2 linked regions of the Nitratifractor salsuginis DSM 16511 genome follow. The protein of the gene in region 2 interacts with the protein of the main gene of each other region in a pairwise test. Links are inferred from orthologs where the notes say so. Each region holds a gene or a part of one and is shown on either strand. Other genes may lie near its edges. The genes, in order: secD and pheT.

Region 1 (3,158 bases), 1.7 Mb from region 2 along the record:
ATCGCACGCATCTTCTCTTTCTCTTTTTCCCGCTTGAGCTTCTCGGCCTGTTTGGCCCGGAAGGCTTTGACATCGAAGCCCAGCCACATCAGCAGCGGCGAAGCGATGAAGATCGAAGAGTAGGTCCCCACGATGATCCCTACCAGCATCGTAAAGCTGAAGCCGTAGATAATCTCTCCGCCGAAGAGGAAGAGGGAGAGGACCACGAAAAAGGTGGTCAAAGACGTCAGCACCGTCCGGGAGAGGGTGCGGGTGATCGACTCGTTGATGATTCCGGCCAGATCGGGGTCTTTGATCTTTTGCAACCCTTCCCGGATCCGGTCGAAGACGATGATGGTGTCGTTGAGGGAGTATCCCAGCAGGGTCAGCAGCGCCGCCAGGATGTCCAGGTTGACTTCGACGTTGAAAAGGATAATGGCCCCCATCGCGATGCTGACGTCGTGAACCAAGGCCAGGACCGACGCCAGGGCGAAACGCCATTCGAAGCGCACCGAGACGTAGATCAGGATACCCAGGATCGCCAGGACCATCGCCATAAGCCCCTTTTCCTTGAGCTCGTTCCCGATCTTGGGGCCGACCATATCGACCCGTCGCACGACAAACTTGCCGGTATCCTTGAGCATTTGGCGCACTTCGTCGCCCACATCCTTGCCTACGCTCTTGGAGCTGGTCTTGGTGCGGATGACCACCTCGTTTTTGCTGCCGAAATAGGTGACGGTCGCATCCTTGAATGCCTCGCTTTTGGCCATCGCTTCCCGGATCTTCTTGAGGGGGGCTTCCCCTTCATATTTGAGCTGGATCAGGGTTCCCCCGGCGAAGTCGATCCCGTAGTTGAAGCCCTTGGTAAAGATCAAGCCCCAGGAGAGAAGCACCAGAATCAGAGAGACGATGCCGAATTTCCGGCTCGCCCCCATAAAATCGATCGGTTTTTTGTATCGAAACAGTTCCATATGCTCTCCTATGCCTTGATGCCGAACCAGAAGTTCAGCTTGTCTCGGGTGATTTTGTCCATAAAGGCCTGATAGATACCGTGGGTTCCCAGAATCGCCGTCAGCATCGACGCGAGGATACCGATGCTCATCGTCAGAGCGAAGCCCTTGATGGGGCCGGTTCCGTAGGCGTAGAGCACCACCGCCGAGATCAGGGTCGTGACGTTGGCATCCCAGATCGCCGTAAAGGCGTTGGCATAGCCCTCTTCGATCGCTTTGGGGATCGAAGCTCCTTCGTGGAGCAGTTCCCGGATCCGTTCGTTGATGATGACGTTGGCATCCACCGCCATCCCCACCGTCAGGACGATTCCTGCCATCCCCGGCAGCGTCAGAGTCGCTCCGAAGAGCGCCATCACCGCCAGGATGAGAAAGAGGTTGCCCACCAGAGCGATGTCGGCGACGAGTCCCGCCATGCCGTAGTAGATCACCATAAAGATAACAACCAGCACGAAGCCGAGGATCAGAGCGATCATACTCTGTCGGATGCTGTCGGCTCCCATGCTGGGACCGACACTGCGCTTCTCCATGACGTAGACAGGGGCCAGCAGCGCACCGGAGCGCAGAGCGATGGCGATATCGTTGGCTTCATCGATGGTGAAGTTCCCCGAGATTTGCCCCGAACCGCCGCCGATTCGCTCCCGGATCACCGGAGCGGAGTAGACCTTGTTGTCCAGGACGATGGCCATACGCTTGCCCACGCTTTTGCCGGAGAAGTCACCGAAGATCTTGGCCCCCTCTCCGTTGAGCTTGAAGTTGATCACCGGCTGGTTGTTCCGGTCGAAGCCCACTTTGGCGTCGGTGAGCATCGAGCCGTCGAGGATCGGGATCGCCTTGAGCAGATACTTCTCTTTGGGATTTTTGACATCGGGCAGGATCACATCCCCGTATTTTTTGGCTTCGGCCGGGCTCATCGAATAGACCCGCGCCGCGCGGTCCTCGTCCACCGCCATCATCTGCAAATGCGCCGCCCGGGCGATCAGCTCCCGGATCCGCTGCTCGTCGGCAGGAGTTTTGATCCCGGGGACTTCCACCAGGATCTTGTCGGTTCCCTGCTTGGCCACGGTGGGCTCCGCCAGGCCGAACTGGTCGAGGCGGTTACGGATCGTATCGACCGCCTGATCGATCGCCTGCTTCTTGGTGCGTGCCACTTCCTTGGGCGTCAAAGTCACGGTGAAGGTTCCCTGGTTTTCCAGGACACTCACACCCTCGAGTTCCTTTTTGAGGAGCTCTTTGGCTTTGGGAATATCGTCGCTGTCGAGGACTTTGAAGGTGACTTTGTCTCCCTCCACGGCCAGATCGTCGATAACGATATCGTTATCTTCCATAATGTATTTGATGGTCCCGGCGATCGATTTGAGCCGGGATTTGATCGCCTCGTCGCTCTTGACCCCCAGGAGCATATGCAGACCGCCCTGCAGATCCAATCCCAAAGTGATCTTCTTCCCCTCTTTGCTCTGGATGAGTGAGGGGATCGAAAAGACCACGCCGAAAATCAGGGCGGCGATGAAGATCACCACCCGGTAGTTGAGTCGTTTCATCGAAGCCCGCCCTTACGCCTCGTTGAGTTTACGCGCGACGTAGTTGCGATCCAGACGGACGATCGTGTCGTCGTTGAGCTTGATTTTCAGATAATCCTCCTCCGGCTTGACCACTTCGGCGATGAGCCCCCCGTTGGTGACGATCCGGTCACCCTTTTTGAGGGAAGCCAGCATCTCCTTGTGGGCTTTCTGCTGCTTCTGCTGGGGACGGATGATCAGAAACCAGAAGATAACAAAGAGTAGAATTAGGGGGAGAAATTGTGCCAAAGCGCCTTGTGACATGGAGCATCCTTTTTGTGGAAGAAAATTTCGGAATATTTTAGCACTTACTTATTAATGGGGGCTTTGCTTACGGCGCTCTCGGGCTCCGCCTTTCTCTACCTCGCCTGGCTGGGTTGGGAACCCCGATGGCTCGATACCCTGCTGGCACTGATCTTCTACTGGCGGCTTTTGGGCTCCGATCGTCGTCACTGGTTCTGGACCGGATTTTTCCTCGGGCTCCTCTGGTTCTGGTGGCTGGGAGTGAGCTTCATCCACTACGGCCACCCCGGGGCGCTACCTTTCGTCGATCTCACCGTTGCCCTGATCTACGCCCTCATTTTCTGGATTTTCGCCTTCACTGCGGAGACAA
Region 2 (3,387 bases):
TCCGGCTTCGGTGAAAAGGGAGCGCTCCACCCCGTGCGGGAGACGATGGACCGGATCGTGGAGTACTTTGTCTCCATGAACTTCGCCGTGGAGAGCGGACCGATGGTGGAGGATGATTTTCACAACTTCGAAGCCCTCAACCTCCCCAAGCACCACCCGGCCCGGGATATGCAGGATACCTTCTATTTCAAAGACGGCACGCTGCTTCGCACCCACACTTCTCCCGTGCAGATCCGCACCATGATGCGCCAAAAGCCCCCCATCCGCATCATCGCCCCCGGTGCGGTCTTCCGCCGGGATTACGATCTGACCCATACCCCGATGTTCCACCAGGTCGAGGGGCTGGTGGTCGAGGAGGGCGACAAAGTCAGTTTCGCCAACCTCAAATGGATCCTCACCGATTTCCTCCACTATATGTTCGGTGATGTGGAGGTGCGCTTCCGCCCCAGCTTCTTCCCCTTTACGGAACCTTCGGCCGAAGTGGACATCAGCTGTATCTTCTGCGGCGGCAAAGGGTGCCGGGTCTGTTCTCATACCGGCTGGCTGGAGGTCCTGGGCAGCGGCGTGGTCGATCCCAACGTTTTCAAAGCCGTGGGCTATGAGAACGTCAGCGGCTACGCCTTTGGATTGGGGGTGGAGCGCTTTGCTATGCTGTTGCACCGCATTCCCGATCTGCGGTCGCTTTTTGAGGGAGATATTCGTTTGTTGGAGCAGTTCAGATGATCGTTACGCGTAGATGGCTCGAAGAGTATATCGATCTGGAAGGGATCAGCGATCAGGCGCTGCATGACACCTTCAACAGCATCGGCCTGGAGGTCGACAGTATGCAGCGGCATACCATGCCTGAAAAGGTCGTGGTGGGGCGTATCCTCTCCTGCGAAAAGCATCCCGACGCCGACAAGCTCAATCTCTGTTCGGTGGATGTGGGTGCCGATGCTCCGCTTCAAATCGTCTGTGGAGCCGCCAATGTACGGGAGGCGGAGTATGTCGCCGTCGCCACCGTCGGAGCGGTACTTCCCGGGGATTTCGCCATCAAGCCGGCGAAGCTGCGGGGCGTCGAGAGTTTCGGGATGATCTGCTCCTCTTCGGAACTGGGGCTTCCCGAGATGGGCAAAGGGATCATTATCCTCGACAAAAGCATCGGCGAACTTGTTCCCGGCAAACCCCTTCGGGACTACCCTGACTTCAACGACACCGTCATCGAGCTGGAGCTCACCGCCAACCGGGGGGATTGCCTCAGCATCCGCGGGGTGGCGAGAGACCTGAGCGCCGCTCTGGACCGGCCACTTGTAGCTCAGCCTCAGCCTAAACCGGAGACCCTTCCTCTGGGGATCGCCCGGATCGTGGATCTGCATACCCACGGTCAGATCGAAGCGGAACTCCTCTACGACTATGTGGAGAAGGAGGCGCTCCGCCTTCCTCTGCTGATAGAGCTCCGCCTCGCCTATGTCGACGCGTGGAGCGAAAGTCCCCTGGCATCCCATCTGGCCTATGCCACCCACGCCACGGGAGTGATCCTGCGGGCTTACGATGCCGGCCGGCTCAGGGATGGGGAGGGTCGAGTACCTCTGGAGCTGGAAGAGACCGCTCCGGGGCTTGTGGAGGTCCGGAGTGCCGGCCGGCTTCTCTCCGTCGTCGGTGTGACGGCTTCTGCCGAGTTCACCGCGGATGACGAAAGCCGGGAGCTTCTGTTGGAAGCCTCCTACATCGATCCCGAGCGGCTTGTCCCTGCGGTGGCTGCCGCGGAGGTCAAGCCCGACGCCCTCTACTACCGCAGTTCCCGGGGAAGCGAGCCGGAGATCGATCTGGGGATGGATCGGCTGATGGCAGAGTGCTCCCGGGATGGGGAGTGCCGTGTCAGCAAGACCCCTCTGCGGATCGAGACCGATTACGAAGCGCGGACCCTGGCGGTCGATACGGCCCGTCTGAATGCCGTGATCGGGCAGGAGATTCCTCTGGGGACCGTCCATACCATCCTCAAGCGGCTGGGTTTCACCATCCACGGAGGGGACAAAGAACGCTTCGGGGTTACCATCCCCCGATGGCGGCACGACATCCGCAACATCCAGGATATCGCCGAAGAGATTCTGCGGATCGTCGGGATCAACAACATTGAGGCCAAGCCTCTGGCCTTTACGGAAGCCAACCGGCTCACCGAGAGTGCCAAGCGTTTCCGCATCCGACGGGATCTGCGTCAGGAAGCGGTGGCCGCCGGCTTCTACGAAGCGGTCACTTACGCTTTTGCCGACCGTAAAAAGCTCGAAGCCTACGGCTTCCCGGTCGTCGAAGCTTCCAAAGAACTCCTCAACCCCATCGTCGAAGAGTTCAACACCCTGCGAAGCACCCTCACCATCAACCTTCTGGAGGCGGCGCAGCGCAACGTAAGCTACGGCAAGCGGCGTATTCCCCTCTTCGAGATCGGATCGGTCTTCGACCGGGAGCGCAGAGAGCGGGAGAAGATGACCCTGCTCTGGAGCGGCGACGCCGAAGAGCCCGATGTCGGCAACCAGGGCAAGCCCCCCCGGATCGATTTCGCCCTTTTCGTCCGAAAACTGGGCAGCATCCTGGGAGAGTACGAAATGACAGAGTGTCGCGAAAGCAACGGCCTGATCCATCCCTATCAGTCGGCGACGATCCTTCTGCACGGCCAAGAGGCCGGCTGGGTGAGCAAGCTCCATCCCAGCGTTGCCGAAGCCTTCGGCCTCGAAGAGACCTTCCTCGCGGAGCTCGATTTCGATGCACTGATCCCGCCCCACATCGATGCACAGCCGGTCTCCAATTTCCAGGGGACCTTCAAAGACCTGAGTCTCCTGGTGGAAAAGGAGCTTCCCTACGGGAAGATGAAGAAGGCCCTCGAAAGCCTGGAAGAGCCTCTGCTGAAACGCTTCTTCCCCATCGACCGCTATGAAGATGAGCAGCTGGGTGAGCGCAAGAGTATGACCCTGCGCTTCTTCCTCCAATCCGACGAGGGGACCCTCTCCGATGAAGTGATCGAAGGGGTGATGGCGCGGATCCTCGAAACCCTCCAGAGCCGTTGCGGAGCCGAGCTGCGATGAGCCGTGTCCTGGTCTCCCCCTGTTCGCAACCCTTCGATACAGTTCTCGATACCATCGCGCCCGACAAATCGATCTCCCATCGCTGTGCCATGTTTTCTCTCTTTTCTGATCGTCCTTCCACGGTTCGCAATTTTCTAAAAGGAGAAGATACCCTGGCTTCCCTCTCCATCGCCCGTCAGCTCGGAGCCGAGGTGGAGGAGGATGAAGCCGGGACCCTGCGCATTACGCCTCCTGTTGAGTTGAGAGAGCCCGACGATATTCTCGATTGCGGCAATGCGGGAACGGGGATGCGTCTCTACTGTGGTCTCCTGGCCGGGGTGGAAGGGAGTTT

Evidence for each region.
Region 1: the proteins of pheT (region 2) and secD interact in binary tests that used the Escherichia coli proteins (3 or more experiments, as listed by UniProt). The link is inferred for Nitratifractor salsuginis DSM 16511 from one-to-one orthologs.

The regions. Positions count from the first base shown.
Region 1 is NC_014935.1:1,986,171-1,989,328, forward strand. The notes cover bases 244-3,082. They hold secD (protein translocase subunit SecD), read right to left. Parts: upstream 2,528-3,082; coding sequence 959-2,527; downstream 244-958. Other genes in these bases: secF (protein translocase subunit SecF), read right to left, coding at 244-950; yajC (preprotein translocase subunit YajC), read right to left, coding at 2,540-2,809; lnt (apolipoprotein N-acyltransferase), read left to right, coding at 2,864-3,082. Outside these bases: more of secF, read right to left, coding at 1-243; more of lnt, read left to right, coding at 3,083-3,158. UniProt on the Escherichia coli protein: Part of the Sec protein translocase complex. Interacts with the SecYEG preprotein conducting channel. SecDF uses the proton motive force (PMF) to complete protein translocation after the ATP-dependent function of SecA.
Region 2 is NC_014935.1:329,919-333,305, forward strand. The notes cover bases 320-3,387. They hold pheT (phenylalanine--tRNA ligase subunit beta), read left to right. Parts: upstream 320-719; coding sequence 720-3,056; downstream 3,057-3,387. Other genes in these bases: pheS (phenylalanine--tRNA ligase subunit alpha), read left to right, coding at 320-723; aroA (3-phosphoshikimate 1-carboxyvinyltransferase), read left to right, coding at 3,053-3,387. Outside these bases: more of pheS, read left to right, coding at 1-319.